DNA from 2 places in the Nosocomiicoccus massiliensis genome. Region 2 is predicted to be linked to the other one. Evidence: riboswitches for the same ligand, from Rfam matches in the RefSeq annotation. Region 2 holds a riboswitch; the other holds the start of a gene.
The links. Region 2 has a riboswitch for lysine ahead of lysA (diaminopimelate decarboxylase). Riboswitches for the same ligand answer to the same signal wherever they lie in the genome.
Positions count from the first base shown of each region.

Region 1: linked by a shared signal. The riboswitch ahead of CJ229_RS08200 (Na+/H+ antiporter NhaC family protein) and the one ahead of lysA (diaminopimelate decarboxylase) in region 2 are both predicted to bind lysine.

Region 1 is NZ_CP136964.1:1,554,395-1,564,951, reverse strand. It holds gene CJ229_RS08200 (Na+/H+ antiporter NhaC family protein) at 1-1,543, opposite strand, end outside; lysine riboswitch at 1,602-1,766, opposite strand; gene CJ229_RS08195 (bifunctional metallophosphatase/5'-nucleotidase) at 1,820-3,145, opposite strand; gene CJ229_RS08190 (sulfite exporter TauE/SafE family protein) at 3,162-3,989, opposite strand; gene CJ229_RS08185 (DUF72 domain-containing protein) at 4,007-4,855, opposite strand; gene CJ229_RS08180 (ABC transporter ATP-binding protein) at 4,920-5,624, shown strand; gene CJ229_RS08175 (ABC transporter permease) at 5,625-6,389, shown strand; gene CJ229_RS08170 (thioredoxin family protein) at 6,431-6,985, opposite strand; gene CJ229_RS08165 (acyltransferase family protein) at 7,144-8,175, shown strand; gene CJ229_RS08160 (EamA family transporter) at 8,221-9,144, shown strand; gene pcp (pyroglutamyl-peptidase I) at 9,739-10,335, opposite strand; gene CJ229_RS08150 (hypothetical protein) at 10,490-10,557, opposite strand, start outside.
Region 2 is NZ_CP136964.1:683,656-694,212, forward strand. It holds gene CJ229_RS03540 (Maf family protein) at 1-332, shown strand, start outside; gene CJ229_RS03545 (nuclease-related domain-containing protein) at 1,010-1,927, shown strand; gene CJ229_RS03550 (pseudouridine-5'-phosphate glycosidase) at 2,367-3,281, opposite strand; gene CJ229_RS03555 (PfkB family carbohydrate kinase) at 3,265-4,374, opposite strand; lysine riboswitch at 4,602-4,746, shown strand; gene lysA (diaminopimelate decarboxylase) at 4,810-6,096, shown strand; gene CJ229_RS03565 (aspartate kinase) at 6,098-7,273, shown strand; gene CJ229_RS03570 (aspartate-semialdehyde dehydrogenase) at 7,285-8,241, shown strand; gene dapA (4-hydroxy-tetrahydrodipicolinate synthase) at 8,254-9,132, shown strand; gene dapB (4-hydroxy-tetrahydrodipicolinate reductase) at 9,144-9,881, shown strand; gene CJ229_RS03585 (diaminopimelate dehydrogenase) at 9,874-10,557, shown strand, end outside.

The DNA of each region.
Region 1 (10,557 bases), 810 kb from region 2:
ACACGAGTTTAATAACGAGTGTTAATGCGATGAATAACCCGATCATCACGAGTAATCCTAATCCAGTTGAAGTTGTAAACCCAACGACTACAAATGATACTAATGAAACAACGGCTGCAATTACTGCATATGGTATTTGCGTCATGACGTGGACGATATGGTCAGATCCAGATCCTGTACTTGAAAGTATCGTCGAATCTGAAATCGGTGAACAGTGGTCCCCGAACACACCACCCGCAAGTACTGCTGCGATTGATGCGAGTAATAGTTCAGGTACTTCTAACGTAATGATAATATTTCCTGCAATCGGAACGAGTATACCAAATGATCCCCAAGATGTACCTGTTGTTAATGCCATGATACATGCAACGACAAACACGATTGCCGGTAGGAATGCTGCTGAAATATTCGAATCTTTCACCATTTGACCGAGTAATTCACCAGTCCCTAGTTCACTTATTAGTTCACCTGTCATCCATGCAAGTATTAACACGATAATCGGGCCAATCATCGCTTGAAGCCCTGTTTTAAATCCAATCCACGTGTCGCGACTTGAGAAGTTTTCATCTTGCTTAGTGAATTTATAATAGTAAATTAACGATAAAACAACCCCGATGATACCACCAAAAATTAATGAATGCGTAATCGAGTTATTTTCGAGAATGACGATTGGATTTAATGATCCACTTTCTTTTATCCCTGTGTAAATCATTCCAATAAGTACACCCGCTACTAGACCAACAAGTGGAACAATTAACGCGCTTTTAGATGAGTGATACGCGACTTGTAATTCATCGTCTTCAACCTTTTTATCGTATAATATTCCGTCGTTTATAGCACGTGACTCTTCACGTTTCATACCGAATATATCAAAATTTGTAAGGATGACGATAAACATTAAAATAATTGCACTTAAACTATAAAAGTTTAGTGGAATCATATATAAAAACGCTTCGAACGGTGTGATGTGACTGAGTCCTGCTGCGATAAGTAGTGGCGCAGTCAGCCCCATAATTGTTGCACCCCAGCTCGATACTGGCATGATCACTGCAATTGGGGATGCTGTCGTGTCGACAACGTACGCAAGTTTCGCGCGTGATACTTTATATTTGTCCGTTAACGGCTTAGATACTTGAGGTGTAATAATCGCACTAAAATAGTCATCAATAAAAATAATAATGCCGAGTATACCGCTTAATAAAAGTGCTCCAGTACGCGTTTTAACTTTTGTCATCGCGTAGCTCGTAAATGCTCTCGCTCCGCCTGACATACTCATAAATGCACTCATAATCCCAAGTAATGCTAAGAAGATTAAAATATACGCACTCCACGTATTTAACCAGCCGTCTTCGATAATTAAATCGATAAACGTTTGCCAAATCTTAGCAACCATTTCTCCGACGTTACCTTGTGTTATGACAATTGCTGAAGTAATGATCCCAACACCTAAACTTAAATCTACACGTCGCGTTAATAGGACGAGTATTAACGTAATGAGTGGTGGGATAAGTGAAATATACGTCCAGTTTAAAATTAAATCCATTCAAATCTACTCCTAATCTTATATAACAAAAAAACACAAGTGCTTTCCACTTGTGTTTAACAAATGTAGCGCACCATGATAATCATGACAGTACTTCATCTATTAAACGAAGTCCCAACAGCAAAGTGTCCAGCTTTACCATTTCGGCACAATCCCTCTTCAAAGTCTTCACAGTATGGCTACTCCAACTTTTACCAGTGTCATGTGCACCTCTACTTGTATTTAATTGCTTTATTTTCGAATTGCATTTCATTATAGACTTTATGTTTTAAAAAGTCAAAATTCTTTTGAAATTATTAAATCATCTTTATAAATGTCGACGATATCTCTTAAAAATTCTGGAATGTAATACGTCTTATTTAACGAATTAAAGTGTGGGAAGAATCGACCAAATGAATACATGTCGAGCGTCCCAACTTCATATATGTTTTCATCTTCTACTAGTTCACCGTTCACGTAAAATTCACGTCTGCTTTCAACGACTGATAATCCATCAATTAAAAACACACCCATCACGTCGCCTCTAAAACCGAGTCCTTTTATAATTTCATCTTTATATTCTTGAGCGCTTGCCGTATAGTACATATCTTTTAAGTCGCGCCCTGTCATCTCTACTTTAATTAGATTAATAGCATGGGGTAATACTTTATGAACGTGGTATTTCGTCATTTCCCCGCCTCTAAATTCTGCAGCGATTAACCCTGCGTGAATGATAGAAATGTCAGTCTGTGTATACTTTTGAATCATCTGTAATAACGTGTACGTAAACCAGTTCATCGTATATAGTGTCCGTTCAATTGCTAGTACATCGTGCTTTACAGTTGTATTTAGCATCTCTTTTCCGACGTCATAAAATTCGTCGTAGCGGTTTGATAATAGATCCGTTTCAATTAAACGCGTTGAAACGTCTGTTAAATTATAATCCGTAAATTCTAAATCGACACAACCGAAATACTCTCCGAATCGTCCGGCTGCAGTTAACGTCGTCTTGTTTACTTTATAATTTTCTGGGAGTGTGTGATGCGTATGTCCACCGATAATTACATCAATTTCTGGACATTCTTCTGCAAGTCTCTCGTCGTCATATTTACCTAAGTGTGACAACATCACAACGGCGTCACAGTGACGTTTCATTTCTTTTAAGTATTCTTTAATGTAATAAAACGCGCCTTCAACATCTAACGCGAGTGCTTTATAAAACGGTGTAAACTCAACAGTTGCGGCAATAAAGCCAATACGGATATCGCCGATTCTTTTAATCGTGTACGGTGGGAATAATAACCCATGTTCATCGCGAAGATTCGCACAAATCACTTCGAAATCCGCTTCATTATATAAATTTTTTAATTCACTTTTAGTTAACGTTATACCTTCGTTGTTACCGATCGTTGCGACGTCACAGAGTGCGTCATTTAGACGTTCGACGTTACCTCTACCAATCGTAGCTTCTGTATACGGATGACTTCTATCGACGTGATCTCCGATATCAACGTAAAGTGTATTTTCATCTTTACGCGGTTTTATGTACTCGACAATCGCATGATAATTATCAAAATGACTATGGATATCATTCGTATGGTAAATGCGAATTTGCTTTTTCATAACAACACACTTTCCTTTAAAGTATCGCTTCTAAAATTAAATATAAACCGATTAACAGTAGCACTGTGCGAAGTATTTTGACTAAACCATCACTCGTAAATCGACTGGCTAACTTTACACCAATTCTCGCTCCAAAATACGAACTCACCGCTAAAAATATAAGCGAGAAATATTGAACGTGAGATTGTAATGCGTGCCCGATTGCACTTGAAAAACTCGAAAAGAATATTAACATCATCGACGTTCCGATCGCAATCGTCGGTGGAATTCTAAAGACGATAATCATTAACGGCGTCATCAGTACGCCCCCACCGATTCCAAATAACCCTGTGGTAAATCCAACTAAGAAAGTGATCGCTACCGCAATCCATACCGGGAATCCATACTGATGAACAACCCCATCAGCATCGATATGCGGTCTTAAGTATTTAGGGTTTTGAAACACTTTTAAAGGCGGTATTTTATCTCGCACCATCAGTATAATACTAATGATGATTAAAAATGATCCGAAGTATAAATTAAATGAATCTAGAGTTAAAGACGCGCTCGCATATGATCCGACGAACGCACCAGGTACGAGACCGATTAAAAAAATAGAGCCGCTATATCTGTCAACTTGGTTACTTTTGTTATACTGAACCATCGCAGAGAATCCCGTAATGACTAAAATCATACTCGACGTTCCGATCGCAAGTTGCGGTGTCATACCTTCGATCATACCGAGTTTAATACCGAAAAATACGAGTGCTGGAACGATGATGACCCCACCACCCATTCCGACGAGTGCACCTAAAATTGAGGAGAATAATCCGATACATATTAATATAATTATTGTTAAGATCATGATTATCCTCCTTTACTTTAAAATAGTTTGAGTTGTTTTGGAGCGAGAGTTTTATATTTAATACCGAGCATATCGATTAAGGTTTCTGCGTTCCCGGCAGCATGTCCACCAGAGTTATTGTTGAAAATAACGTAAATATCTTTTGTTTTAAACGATAAAATTTCTATATGTTTTTTCAGTGCTTCAAGTTCTTCTCGGTTATAATTATATAAGTAACGCACATTTCGCCACTCTTCTCTCGTTCGGTTCATCTGCATCCATCCGTGTGCATTTCTACCGTGAAGACGAATAAACCCGATATCATCAGTCACACGACTGACAAATGGAACCGTCCCCTCAACAATTTGAGGGGCATCGACAATCGTATGGATGAGACGATTATCGTGGAGAAATTGTAGCGTTTGTTCTTTTTTGTCATCAGTAAACCAAGACGCATGACGAAATTCAACCGCAACTTTTAACGGGTGAAGCATCTTTTTAGCGAGTCGAACGTAGTTAATGTTTTTCTCATTGCATTCATACCAAGGTGGAAACTGCATTAATATATAAGCAAGTTTGCCATGATTCACCATAGGTTGTAACATTTCTTTATAGTCTTTATATAATTCATTTATGTTTGAATAAGATGTTCTAAAGTCACCATGACCTGTCATAAACTGGTGTGTTTTGACGATAAACTTAAAATCTTCTGGTGTTTCACGGCACCACTTTTCAATCGTCGATTGTTGTAATATTGCATAATATGTCGAATCGACTTCAACGACTGGAAATGTACCGGCGTATGTCTCAAGTTTTTGATTCACTTTTGTGACATCAGTATAAATTGAATCGTGATAGCCCCATCCAGTTAATCCGATATAAATCATAGTATCACCTAGATTTATTTTACCACAGAAACTATTTTTATTTGAAAATAGAAACTAAAGGAGAATGATGATGTCTATTTCGTTTAAAGACGTATCTCATAAACATATTTTAAAAAACATTTCCGGAACGTTTAAAAAGAATCGTATTACAACATTAATCGGACCAAGTGGCGCTGGGAAATCAACGACATTAAAACATATTAACGGTCTTTTATCTCCAACTAATGGCGACATATATATTGGAGAAGAAAACATTAAAGCAATGGATATTATTAAGTTACGACGTAATGTTGGATTTGCATTTCAGTCGTCACCCATGCTTGAAGGCACTGTATATGACAACTTAAAATTTCCAAAAGATTTATTTAACGAGGCATTTTCTAAAGATGAAGCAATTGAATTTCTAGAAAAAGTCGATTTAACAAAAGACTTCATCGACCGACCCGTTCGTAAATTATCTGGTGGTGAAAAGAGTCGTGTCGCACTAGCACGTACGCTCGTAAATAATCCTGATATCTTACTTCTCGATGAAATCACGGCGAGTGTCGATGTGACTGTCGCTCGAGAAATCGAACGACTAATCGTAAAAAATCAAAAAGAGTTTGATTTAACAATTATTTGGGTGACGCATAATCTCTCACAAGCAAAGCGTGTGTCCGATGACTTTTGGTATTTAAGAAAGGGCGAGTTAATTGAGTTTGGACCAATTGAACAGTTCGCTCATCCTAAAACTGATGCTTTAAAACAATTTTTAGAGGGGGAATTTTAAATGTCGTTTACAAGTTTAGCGCTCACATTAGTGTTTGTAATCATCCCTATTATACTCGCTGTCGTTTTAAAGCTCGGTCTAGAAAAGGATATTATTATTGCTTCAATACGAGCGACAATCCAGCTAATTATTATCGGGTATATTTTACAATTCGTGTTCGATAGTAAGAGTACGATTTTTATGTTGTTAATGATTGTTTTAATTATCGCAGCAGCGAGTCAAAATATCGTTAAAAAAGGTAAAGGTATTCCGCATATAAAGATCATTATTATCGTGACACTTGTGTTTGTCGAACTATTTTCAATGGGGACATTACTATTATTTAAAATCATCCCGTTCGAAGCACAATACGTCATCCCAATTTCCGGAATGATTATCGGAAACTGTATGGTTTTATCTTTATTATTTTTAGACCGATTTAAATCTGAACTCAGTCATAACGAAGAAACAATCGAGTTAATTTTATCTTTTGGCGGGACACCGAAAGAAGCGGTTCACCACACGTTAAAATCCGCAATTAAAACGAGTATGATTCCGACGATTGAATCTCAAAAAACTGTTGGTCTTGTACAACTCCCAGGTATGATGAGTGGGTTAATTATCGGTGGTGGAGATCCGATGGAAGCAGTGATGTATCAATTACTCATTCTGTTTCTTATATTAAACGCAGCTGCACTATCTTCAATTTTAGTTGGATTTTTATCTTATCCATTTTTATTTAACGAAAAACTTCAATTTTTAGGCATACAAGACGATACGAAATGAAAAAAGTCAGATTCTTAAATAAGAATCTGACTTCGTTTATTTTAAGCGTCTAATAATGTTTTTTGAATATCTTTATATGCCGCTTCCCATAGCGCCTCATCAGATTTAAACTGTTCTCTAAGTTCACCGATGACCTTTTTAAACTTCTCATCGTAAGTTGGGTCATCTTTACTTGGGATATGCTTTTTCGCTTCGTCTGAAGTTTTCTTCACTTCTGGTGCAAATGGTCCCCATTTTCCAATCTCATTATTATTTTCATCTAAAACAACGTAAATTGGAATGATGTTTTTACCGTTTGTTTGATATTGCTCCATGAGATTGAGGTTTTCATCTCTTAATACAAACTTCGCTTCAAAGTCATACGCTTCAGTGAGTCGAAGTAAAATTGGTGTATTTAACATACAATGCGCACACCACGGCTCGATAATACCGAGCACTTTAAAGTTCTTTTCTTGTAACTCGTCTTTATGCTCATCTTCTTTTACGCTAAAATTATCGTAAATATTATCGAATCCTTCTTTTAAATCCGTAAACTGTTGACGCATCTCTTCAGCTGATAACGCTTTGTCGTACCACTCTGTTAAATTGTTTGCCATAATATCCCCTCTTTACTGTTTTTTATACTATTCCTTTTTTGGAGATTTTTAAACATCACATATTACGATACGTTTACAATTATTAAATGTTTTCTGAAACGTTTATCGTGTCGATTATACGGCTAATGGAAATACAACCTTAAAAATAGGATGATTGTATGAATAAAAAACGCATTACTGAAATTGACGCACTACGAGGAATCGCTGCTCTTCTCGTCGTGTTATATCATTATACATTTCACTATGACAGACGATTTGGACACGTAGCAAGTGATTATAATACTGAATTATTTAGTTTCGGGCACTACGGTGTACAGCTATTTTTCATCATCAGTGGCTTTGTGATTTTTATGTCAGTTAGTCGCGGACGATCTGCAAGTGATTTTTTAATTAAACGAGCGTTCCGTTTGTATCCGGCATACATTGCAGCTGTAGTCATTACTTTTATCGTATTAAGCGCATCGTCAATTGACATTCAACGAACGATTCAAGAAATGTTTGTAAATATGACGATGGTTCAAGAATTTATAGGTATTCGTAATATTGACGGATCGTACTGGTCGCTTCGCGTCGAATTTACGTTTTATATGATGATGGCGCTCATCATACTTATTGATAAAGAAAAAGTCATGCCCGTAGTTGTGACGATGCTCAGCGTAGGTATGGCGATACAACTTTACAGCCTAATTATGAGTACTGATTCTGCACAATTTGTTGAGAGATTTTCTACAGCAAACTATATTCAGTTGTTCGTCATTGGGATTATGCTGCACGAAATTTGGATAAAAGGCATGCAGTTGAAATACGGGGCTGTCATTATCGTAGCCGTTATGTATGACTTTATCTTCGAAGGTGTCGTGAATGGATTATTTACAGTGAGTTTTATATCGATTTTCGCCTTAGTTTTAAACGATAAATTGAAGATTTTAAATAATAAATTGCTGCTTTATTTAGGAAGTATTTCGTACCCGTTATATTTAATTCACCAAAATATCGGATATGCGCTCATTCACGTCATGGAAGATTACGGTTTAACGCATGAAATATGGATCATAATTCCGGTCATCATTTCAGTGTTACTCGCGCATTGTATTTTATATGTAGTAGAAAAACCATCTCAAAACTTTTTATTTAAATACTATAAGTCGTTAAGAGAATGTAACAAGAAAAATGTATCTAGTATTCCATAATTATATTGAGTACAATAGTATATCAATATGAAAGATGGTGATACGATGGCTTCAGATAAAAGAGTGTTTGGGCTGATTTCAGTTATACTCGGCGCAAGCCTTTGGGGAATCGGTGGTACCGCGACCGACTGGTTATTTAGAAACACACCTGTGAATGTCGATTGGTACGTGACAGCAAGGCTTTTAATCAGTGGTATTATACTCGTTTTATTCTTTTTAATTGTTTTTAAAAAGAAGAGTACGACGGTATGGGACAAATATTTAGTCACTCGCTTCGTTATATATAGTATTTTCGGTATGACGCTCGTTCAATATTCATTTACAGCAACGATTGGATACGGGAATGCTGCGATTGCGACAGTGCTACAATGTACCGGACCGATTTATATTATTTTATATTACGTCTTTAAGAAATATATAAATTTCACTTACAAAGAAGTACTCGTCATTCTCTTTATGATCGTCGGAGTCGTTTTAATCGCAACAAATGGTAATCTCACTCAACTAATCGTATCACCACTCGCGTTATTTTGGGGTATTTTATCTGGTGTCGCGCTCGCGTACTACACAGTACACGCGGGGTACTTACTACTTAGAATGCACCCGTTAGAACTCGTCGGCGGCTCAATGCTCGTCGGTGGAATACTATTAAACTTTAAAACACCGATCTGGTCATTAGATTTTGGTTACGACTGGTCGGCATTTGAGATTAGTATATTATTATTCTCGATATTAATTGGAACGACACTCGCATTCTTACTCTATATTGGAAGTTTAAAATATATCACTTCACAAGAAGCGGGAATTCTAGGACTACTCGAACCCGTGATGGCCGTGTTAACAACAGTAATCGTACTCGGCGACGTATTAGAACTATTCCAAGTCGTCGGGATTGCACTCATACTTGGAATCACAGTGTTCAATACAATCGCATCATCAAAACAATCAAAAAAAGAAGCGAACGCCTGATTTATTGATCGGGGCGTTCGCTTTTTTGGTGTTAAGGATGAAAAACCTGATGGTGAGTTTGATTGTGCGGGTTTGAGAGTGTCTTTTTATCCTAAAACAGCTTAAACACCATTTCTCAAAATTATATTTAACAAAAATTTCGGGATTTTGTTAGATATCCGGATATATTTAACAAATTTCGGGTCGTCGAGCCGGTTTTTGTTAATTATATCTTTTTATCTAACAAAAACGGTGCAAGATTCTGCGTTTTTGTTAATTATCCTAATATATTTAACACTTTCAACGTTTTTTTGTTAATAAAGATGAAAAACCTGGTTTTGAGTTTGTTTTCGCAGGTTGATTGTGTCTTTTTATCCTAAAACAGCTTAAACACCATTTCTCAAAATTATATTTAACAAAAATTTCGGGATTCTGTTAGATATCCGGATATATTTAACAAATTTCGGGTCGTCGAGCCGGTTTTTGTTAATTATATCTTTTTATCTAACAAAAACGGTGCGAGATTCTGCGTTTTTGTTAATTATCCTAATATATTTAACACTTTCAACGTTTTTTTGTTAATAAAGATGAAAAACCGGCACGAATCCCCACCGCTTACAACGCCTCTATACAAATTCTAACCGTGCGTTTAAGGTCGTCTAGCGACATGCTTGGTAATGCGGGATTCTCGATTGCAAGTTCGTGCGATGCTGGTAGATGTATGAATCCGGCTTTAAATGAGTCATTCGCACGACTTGCTTCGTGTAGTGCGACGTACATCATGTTATTACATAAATATGTGCCTGCCGTATTAGAGATTTTTGCAGGTAAATACGATTCATTTAACGTATCTACCATTTTGCGGATCGGAAGTGTTGAAAACAATCCATCCGGACCGCCTTCGACAATCGGTTGGTCAACTGGTGCAAAACCTGAGTTGTCTTTTGCGCCGTCTTTTACGTTAATCGCAATTCGCTCTGGAGTAATTTTACTACGTCCAGCTGCGAGACCGAGCATAATTACCGCGTCAGGCTTTCGTTCATCGATTTCTTTTAGCAGTTCTTGTTCGGATGCCTTAAAGTCAACAGGCAACACTCTCGTTTCAATCGTGTACCCATTAATCGTTTCACTGTCCAATGCTTTCACAATTTCTTCTGTCGGGTTAATTTTATGATTTAAAAATGGAACAAACCCTGTTAATAATAATTTCATATCCTTCACCTCTACAATATGATTATCTCACATTGTAATAGAAATTTTTGGAAATTTGAAATCATTGCAACAGGGTTTGTGTTTAATTTTTATAGTTCTTTTTTACAATAAAAACGCTATCATAATATAACAAAAATAAATTTATACGGTTATCTTAGTGTTTCAGATCACTCGTATTTTCATTTAAGTTAAGGAAAAGATTCACTCCGAAAAGAATAATTG
Region 2 (10,557 bases):
GTGAAATATTAGAAAAGCCGGCTGACCGAGCCGACGCACGCCACATGCTTAAAATGCTATCGGGCAAAACGCATACTGTTATTTCAGCAGCACTCCTGCGTAAAGGTGACACTGAAATACCAATCGTTAGAGAAACTGAAGTCGAGTTCTTCGAGTTAGACGATAAAGAAATCGAACACTACTTAAACACAGACGAACCATATGACAAAGCAGCAGCCTACGGTATCCAGGGACTCGGCGCGAAGTTTGTTAAGCGAATCTCCGGCGATTACAACGCTGTCGTTGGATTACCACTTGGAGATGTGTGTCGGGAACTGAGATTTTTTGAATAAGGAATAACACTTGCTAACTTCTATTCAGTTAACTAGGGGAAGAAGATTAGCAGGTGTTTTTCATCAATAAGCCACTATTCGTCAAGCTTTCGGGTAACTCTACACTATTACTTCATCAATAAGTCACTGTTCGTCAAGCTTTCGGGTAACTCTACACTATTACTTCATGAATAAGCCGCTATTCGTCAAGCTTTCGGGTAACTCTACACTATTACTTCATGAATAAGTTGCTATTCGTCAAGCTTTCGGGTAAATCTACACTATTACTTCATGAATAAGCCGCTATTCGTCAAGCTTTCGGGTAAATCTACACTATTACTTCATGAATAAGTCGCTATTCGTCAAGCTTTCGGGTAAATCTACACTATTACTTCACGAATAAGTGCTCTCTTATTAATTATTACTTCATATTATCCATTTCTAGTGACACTCCAGTAATTTCGGAACATACAAACATAAATTGTTGCGAAATTTTAAGAGGCACTATGTATTTCTTCTTTTAAAATTCCAATATCATTACAATTTTTTAATAATGAGTTGCAATTTTTAAGTAATTCACATGATTGTTTCGCAGAAATTTTAAAACAGTATATTTATAATCAAAACTTGTAATTAGCTTCTATAAAGAGTAGAAAAGTTTATAATTATATAGTGAATATTGTATATAGGAGGATTATATGAAGATAAAAAAATCGCTTGCTCATCGTCAGTTAATCGCTTTAAAAAAGAGGGGGCATTTGAATAGCCATGAGAATCAATATTTGAGATATCTGAATTTAGGATATGAAGGAGAAATCAGTTTTTCTAATAATTTTGATCGCATTATGTCCGAATTTTGTACAACTATTCATGACTTTAGATTTATAATCAACGGATCTGAACGACAAATTGACACGTTAGCAATATTTAATAATAAAATAGTACTTTTTGAAGTAAAAAACTATAACGGCAATTTAGTATTTCGAGACAATAATTTTTATACCTATAAAACAAATCGACTATTGAAGTCTCCAATACAACAAATTAACGATACTAGTGATAAATTTACTCAATTGCTGAAGCAATTAAATTATAGTATTCCTATTGAAAAATATGTGATTTTTCTTAACAATAACTTTCATCTTTTTAATGCGCCGATTGATGAAATGATTGTTACAAACGCGCAACTTCCAGCATTTCTTGAAAATTTGAAGAAAAACAATTTCCCACTAAAATCTCATGCCAATTCGATTAGACAACGTATATTAATGTGTTACAACGAAATAACTCGTCAATGCGATGTTAATTATACGTTCAACACTATAAATAAACGTATTTTTTGTAGATTGGATGGTGAGAAATTAGTCGAAAATGGTCATGAAAAATATATTTGCAAACAGTGCGGTAGTTTTTATCATCAAAAAGATATAATTATTGAAGTTATCCAGGATTTTCAGAGCTTATTTCCAGACGAAAAAGTGACTTATAAAAATATATATGACTTCACGGATGGTCGCATTTCGTATTATAAATTGAGAAAAATTATGAATCGCTATTACGAAAGAATTGGTACAAGTCGTATGGTCTATTTTGTGGATAAAGAAAATGATCACTAACAAATTAACGGTTACGTCTAGAATTGATAGTTCTTCTTTATGTTTCTGTGTAGCTCCTATTCACTTTTTCTTAATGAATGTGACGCTGTTCATCAAGGGTTCGGGTAACTCTACACTATTACTTCATGAATGCGACGCAGTTCATCAGGGGTTCGGGTAACTCTACACTATTTCTTAATGAATACGACGCAGTTCATCAAGGGTTCAGGTAACTCTACACTATTCCTTCATGAAAGCGACGCTGTTCATCAAGGGTTCGGGTAACTCTACACTATTCCTTAGCGAATGAGCCTTTATTCATTAAGTTACAGTGTAACTTCCCACAATTTCTTCACGAATAAACCTCTATTCGTCAAACATTCGAGTAACCATACACTATTATTTAATGAATAAAAACCCCCTCACACCATGTGAGGGGGCACTAACTTCTATTATCTAATTACAGCTTGTAGTAATCAACCGCGATTTGTGCGCCGATTTTTGCGTTGTTGTATACGAGGTTGATGTTAGCTTCTAAGCTTTTTCCGTCTGTTTTTTCAACGATTGCTTTTAATAAGTAAGGTGTTGCTTCTTTACCGCCGACACCGTCTTTTTCCATTTGTTCTACCGCTTCTTGGATCACACCGTTGATGTAGTCTTTGTCGAGTGCTTCATCTTCAGGAATTGGGTTTACGACGCTCGTACCACCTTCAAGTCCTAAATCGTGTTTTGCTTTAATAACTTTTGCGATATCTTCTGTCGTATCGAAGTGTGATGCGAGTTTAAGTCCGCTTTCTCTCGTGAAGAATGCTGGTAACTCTTCTGTTTGATATCCAATTACTGGTACACCTTTTGTTTCAAGGTATTCTAATGTTCTTGGTAAGTCTAAAATAGATTTCGCACCTGCAGAAATTACGACGACGTCTGTTTTACCAAGTTCGTCTAAGTCTGCTGATACGTCCATATGCTCTTCATATCCGCGGTGTACACCACCGATTCCACCTGTAACGAAGAATTTGATTCCTGCTAGGTTCGCACAAATCATTGTAGATGCTACAGTCGTCGCACCGAGTGTTTTCATTGCGATAACTTCTGCTAAGTCACGACGAGATACTTTAGTAACGTTACGTCCTTCTTTAGCAAGTAGTTCTAAATCGTCTTCAGTAAGTCCAACTTTAATACGGCCGTCCATAATTGCGATTGTCGCTGGTACTGCACCGTTTTCTCTAATGATTTCTTCAGTCTTTTTCGCCATCTCTACGTTTTGGGGATACGGCATTCCGTGAGAAATAATAGTCGACTCTAATGCAACCACTGGTTTATTATTTTCTAATGCTTCTTGTACTTCTTTTGTAAGATCAATTAAATGATTCATTCCTATAAGCCTCCAAATCTAATTTTAACTGCTTTTCTGTTAAATCTTGACGTACTGTAAAATCTGTTTCAATCGTTTTTGTTGAGTTGACCATACCAAGTTCAATACAGTCATCTATACTATACCCATTTAGCCAACCGTAAATCACTGCGCTAGAAAAACTATCGCCAGCTCCTGTTACGTCGACGACGCGGTTCGATTTTTTAATTGGGTAAATCTTTTCATAATCTTTAGACGCATACGCTAAAGATTTAGATCCGTTCGTTACGATGACGTTAGACACACCGCGTGCGTTCCAAAGCTTCGCACCTTCCATTAAATCTTCATCCGTCTGAATGACCATATTAAACTGCGCTTCGGTCTCATCGCGGTTTACAATCAACCAGTCCACTGGCTCTAAATAATCCGGCAGACGCTCCATTTTCGGTCCAGATACAGGAATAAATACGAGCTTAATATCGTGTTTTTCTGCATATGCCACTAAAAATTCAAGCGTTACTTTCGGAACGTTTAAATCCGCTACAATACATTTTGCACGCTTTAAAATATACGTCTGACGAATTAGTACTTCAGGTGTGAATTCATCGTAAATACTCATATCCGCAAAACCGTACTCCATTTCGCCTTCACGGTTTATTAATGCGGTATATGCGCCTGTATTTTTCCCTTCGATGATTTCAGTAAAATCTAAATTAATATACGCTTCAGAAGCTTCTTTTACCTTCAGCCACTCTGCGTCATCACCTCTTGTCGTAATGAGCGCCACATTTTGGCCTAAACGACCCAAGTTCTCAGCGATATTACGCACGACTCCACCGACAGAATGCGCAGAATCAATCGGATTCGACGTTCCATGAATCAACTTTTCATGAACAAAAAACTTCTTATCAATATTCGCTGCACCGACACAGACAATCGGGAACTCTTCATTTAAAACATAAGCTTGTCCCTGAATAAACTCTTTATGCACGAGATCTGCTATAATTCTCGATACACTCGAAGCAGTTAAACCAAGCTTTTTAGACAGCTCCGACTGAGAAATAAACGGGTTCTCTTTTATGAGATTTAATACTTCAGTCTCTCTTTGATCCAACAGCCTATCTCCTCTCAAACGATTTCTATCTATTATTATACAGCACATCAATCAAATTTTAGCAGTATAACTTTGTGAAAAATAACGCATTGCTACTGCTCACTTATTTTATCATGACGATATATATTTTTCTATTAATTTTTAAAGCAAATTTGACCCTTTCATTTTTGTATGATATATTTTGTCTAATCTAAATTTTCAGATTTTAAATACAATTTAATATTCAATGTAACAAGAGGCCGCGGTGCGCTAAGAGTAGAATTTTCGAAAGGAGCCATCGCCGAAACGATATGATCGTTGGGACTATTTCTGAATAAGAATAGTACTGTCACTATAAGACGCCCAATCTTATAGTGGTGAGCAGTTGCATTGAGGGCACCGAACTCATGAGTGCCATTTGTACTCATGAGTTTTTTATTTGTAAGGAGGATAATGATGAGATTATTTGGTACTTCAGAAGTAATTGATAACGAATTAGTAATTGGTGGCGTAGCAACTTCTACGCTAAAAGAAGAGTTCGGTACTCCACTTTACGTGTTTGATGAAGCAGGAATCGATGAAAAAATTAATATATTTAAAAATCATTTTAAATCAAGTATTTTTAACACAAATATTATATACGCTGGAAAAGCTTTCCTATGCAGTTATTTAGTTAAGCAATTAAAATCTCATCAACTGTCACTTGACGTTGTGAGTGGTGGTGAACTGTTCGTAGCGAAACATTCAGGATTTGATAGTAAAAATATTTACTTTCACGGTAACGCAAAAACCAATGAAGAACTCGAATTTGCAGTAAGAGAAAATGTCGGTACGATTGTTTTAGACAATTTAAGTGAAGCAACTATATTAAACAATATTTTAAGTAACTTAAATAAAACACAACGTGTCTTGTTAAGAGTCAACCCAACGATTGAAACAGATACACATAAATATATTCAAACGTCTAACGATGATTCTAAATTTGGATTGACATTTCAAGAAGCTTTACAGTTTTTGGAAGAACTTAATCATTTAAGTCATTTAGATTTTAAAGGGTTTCATTGTCATATCGGATCACAAATTTTTGACTCTAAATCTTATTTTACTGAAGCAAAACGTATGATTGAATTTTATAGCGACGTTCAAAAAGAGTTCAATTTAAAACTCGATGAATTAAACTTAGGTGGCGGATTTGGTGTTTACTACACTAAAGGTGATCAGCCGCTTCAACTCGAAAATTTTTTAAATGAATATATAGACGTACTCGAAAATTATATCCGTGAATATGATATTGATGTTGAAACGATTTCTATTGAACCTGGTCGATCATTAATTAATGATTTTGGAACTACCTTATATAACGTCTCTCATATTAAGCCGTCAAGTCACATTGACTTTTTACTGATCGATGGTGGTATGAACGACAACTTACGTCCTTCTTTATACGAAGCAAAATACACTGCGGCAATCGCTAATAATATGACTGCTAATAAAATAACTAATTACCGAATTGCCGGTAAGTTATGTGAAAGTGGCGACGTCTTAATAGAAAATATTAAGTTACCAAAAGCTAACATTAAAGATACGTTAGCAGTACCATCAACTGGTGCGTATACAGAGTCGATGGCGTCAAACTACAACAAAATCCCGCGAGGCGCGGTCGTATTTGTTAAAGATGGTGACACGCATCTTGCGGTAAAAAGAGAAACTTACGAAGATTTAATAAGAAATGAGGTCTTTTAAAATGGAACGACTCGTCATGAAATTTGGAGGCTCGTCTTTAAAAGATTTAGAAAAGATTAAAAGTGCGAGTGACATCATACTAGAAAAAAGTAAAACAGAAGAAGTCGTTGTCGTCGTTTCAGCAATGGGAGACTCGACGAATGAGTTATTAGATATGGCACATGCATTGTCCACGACACCTTCTAAACGTGAACTCGATATGCTCGTTTCAACTGGAGAAAACAAAAGTGCTGCACTCCTCGCGATTCACTTAAATGAAGCCGGGCATAAAGCTGTCGCGTTAACTGGATTTCAAGCTGGATTTCAAAGCGACGGTGTTCACGGTAAAAATAAAATTACTGACGTTAATATCGAACGTATAGAAAATCATTTAAGACAAAATGAAATCGTCGTCGTGACTGGATTCCAAGGAATAAATCCTCTAGGAGATATTACAACGTTTGGTCGCGGAGGATCAGATACGTCAGCTGTTGCCCTCGCTGTAAAATTAAATGCGAAATGTGCAATTTATACGGATGTTTCCGGCATTTACTCTATTGACCCGAGAATTTATAGTGACGCAAAAAAGTTAAACGTCGTCACATACGAGGAACTCATGGAAATGGCGCATCTCGGCACAAAAGTCATTGAACCAAGAAGTGTTGAACTTGCGTATAAATTTAATGTCCCGATGGAAATTTTATTAAACGACGGTAAAACAAAAGGCACAAAAGTACTGGAGGCTTATGATATGGAAGATACAAAACTAACAAGTGTCTCAAAATTAGATGACGTTGTACTCGTTATTATTCACGATACAAAAGACGTCAATATTTCAAATATCTTTTTAGAACTCGCTAAAGAAAACGTCAACGTAGATATTATTAGTCATACACGGTTAAACGATAGAAAAGAAGTGACGTTTACGAGTGAAAAATCATCGATAGAAGATACGAAACGAGTGCTTACAGAGCTTAACCTAGATTATGAAATTAAAGATAACCTATCCAAAGTCTCAATCGTCGGTACTGCGATGCGTAGTCAAGTCGGTATCGCTGCACAAGTGTTTGAATTGTTCGTTAAAGAAGATATTTTCTTCTATGAAATTTCAACGTCAGAAATTAGTATTTCATATGTCGTCGATAGCAAAATCGCAGATGACGTCGTAATAAAACTCGGAAAGCATTTTGAACTTTAGGAGGAATAGTTATGAATATTGCAGTCGTTGGTGCAAGTGGCACAGTTGGACGAACAATTTTACAAGTGTTAGAAGAAAGAAATTTTAATGTCGATGAACTTTATCTATTTAGTTCTAAAAAATCCGCAGGAGAAACAATTACTTTTAATGGTAAAGATTATACGTTAGAAGAACTAGAAGAATCAGTATTTGATAGAGACATCGACGTACTATTCTTTGCTGCAGGTGGCGCGGTTTCAGAGAAATTTATCCCCCTTGCAAAAGAAAAAGGTATTGTTGCGATTGATAATAGTAGCGTGTACCGAATGGATGAAAACGTGCCGTTAATCGTCCCCGAAGTGAATAGAGATGATTTAAATGATGAAACACTCATTGCAAATCCGAACTGCTCAACAATTCAATCAGTCGTTGCGTTAAAGCCGCTTCAAAAATTTGGTATTAAACGCATCACATATACGACGTATCAAGCCGTATCAGGATCTGGTGTCGGTGGTATTGAGGACTTAAAAAACGGTACGACGAATACGTATCCGTATAACATTCAACAAAGTGTTTTACCACACATTGATGTATTTTTAGATAACGGCTATACAAAAGAAGAAATGAAAATGATTGAAGAAACGAAGAAAATTTTAAATGATGATCAGTTAAAAGTAACCGCAACAACGGTGCGTGTCCCTATTGAAAATGGTCACGCAGTCAATATCGACATCGAATTTGAACAAGATTTTGATATTAAAGATATTTATAAAGCACTAGAAGAAGCTGAAGGTGTTGTTATTAAAGACGATATTGAAAATTTAGTCTACCCGATTACTGAAGACGCAAATGGTACAGATGACGTATATGTCGGTAGAATCCGTAGAGACTATAGTACAGATAACGGTATTCATATGTTCGTCACTGCGGACAATATCCGTAAAGGTGCAGCGACAAATTCTGTTCAAATTGCAGAAATTTTAAATTAAGGAGAGATTAGTATGTTATTTAAAGGTTCAGGTGTAGCGATTGTTACACCATTTACAAATTCAGGTGACATTGATTTTGAAGCACTCGGTGAACTTATTGAATTTCAAATTAAAGAAGGAATCGATGCAATTATTTCAATCGGTACTACTGGTGAAGCAGCAACATTGTCTATTGATGAAAAACTTGAAATCATTAATTTTACAATCGACAAAGTAAATCGCCGTGTGCCGATTATTGTTGGAACAGGAAACAATAACACCAAAGACGCAGTCTCATTTAGTAAAGAAGTGTCAGAATTAGACATAGACGGCCTTCTCGTCGTCTCCCCTTTCTATAATAAAGGGACAGACACTGGTTTAATTGAACACTTTACTGAGATCGCAAACGTCAGCAAGGTCCCTGTAATGCTCTACTCAGTTCCAGGACGTACGGGTCATAATATTCCACTAAACGTTGTTGTTGAATTATCTAAACATAAAAATATTTGTGGTATTAAAGATGCATCCGGTGATTTATCGTATACGATGAATATTAGAAATAATACACCTGATGAATTTCAGATTATTTCAGGAAATGATGATCTAACTGTACCGATGCTAGCTGTCGGTGCTGAAGGAGTAATCTCAGTCGTTGCAAATGTCTTCCCGAAAGAAACGAGTGAGATGGTCCATAGTTTCTTAAACGGTGACTCTAAAAAATCAAAAGAGTTACAGTTAAAATTATTACCATTTATTGAAGCTGCGTTTTCTGAAGTCAGTCCAGTACCTATTAAATATGCGACTCACTTACTCGGGTTTGGTACACCAGAGTTAAGATTACCTCTGACAGTCGCTGAAGAAAACGTACAACAAAGCATCCGTCAAACACTAAAGAATTTAAATAGATTATAAGGGTGAAGTCTATGAATATACTAATTGCTGGAATTACCGGTCAAATGGGACAAGTATTAGTTAAAACAATTGAAGATTCAAATCATACAGTTGCTGCTGGTATCGGTCATAGTAATGAAGATCATATATACGATAATTTTAACGATGTGAAGGAAAATATCGATGTAATTATTGATTTTTCATCGCCTGATTTACTCTCTCCTCTACTTGATTATGCAACAACTAAAGAGATTCCAGTCGTTATTGCAACGACTGGAATTGACAGTATTGAAGAGATCAATAAAGCATCGAAAAAAATTCCTATCGTTTATGCTGGTAACTATAGTCTCGGTATTAACATATTAGAAAAACTTGCTGAAACAGTGTCACGAGCTTTACAAAATTTTGATATTGAAATTACTGAAACGCACCATAATAAAAAGAAAGATGCACCAAGTGGTACAGCTCACATGTTATTTGATGCGGTAAATAATGGTAGAGATGATACTTTATCGGCAAACTACGGTAGAGAGGGTATGGCAAAAAGAGAAAGTAATGAAGTCGGTATCCACGCCCTAAGAGGTGGTACAGTTGTCGGAACACATACTGTTAGTTTCTTCGGTGAAGATGAAGTATTAGAACTGACACATACCGCATATTCTAAACGAATATTTGCTGAGGGTAGTTTAAAAGCTGCAGAGTTTATCGTAACAAAAACTCAAGGATTATATGATGTAAACGACATTTTAGAGGTGAATTATAATGAGTAAAATTAATGTTGGTATCGTTGGATACGGGAATTTAGGTCAAGGTGTAGAGACGAGTCTTTCTTATAATGACGACTTTAATTTAGTCGGAGTGTTTACGCGTCGTGATCCAAAGTCTTTAAATACGAAAGCGTATCATGTTGACGATATATTAGACTTTAAAGAAAATATCGATGTTCTTATATTATGTGGTGGATCTAAAAATGACATCCCAGAAACGAGAGAATTTTACAGTACTCACTTCTCTACAGTCGATTGCTATGATAATCACCAAGATTTACTCAACCATTATAATATTTTAGATAAAATCACAAAGGACAATGAAAACGTATCGATTATTGGTACAGGTTGGGACCCTGGAGTGTTCTCTGTACAAAAACTATATAGCGAATCCTTTTTACCAAATGGTGAGTCATATACATTTTATGGTCCGGGTCTATCTCAAGGACATAGCGATGCAGTAAGACAAGTCAACGGTGTAAAATACGGTGCACAGTATACACTTCCAAATGATCACCTCGTCAAAGAAATCGAAGACGGTAAAGATGTCAATTATACAAAAGAATCTGCACATATTCGTGACGTATATATCGTGAGTGATAATTCTAGAAATGATGAAGATATTAAAAATGATATTATTAACATGCCAGACTACTTTAAAGGCTATGAAACAAACGTC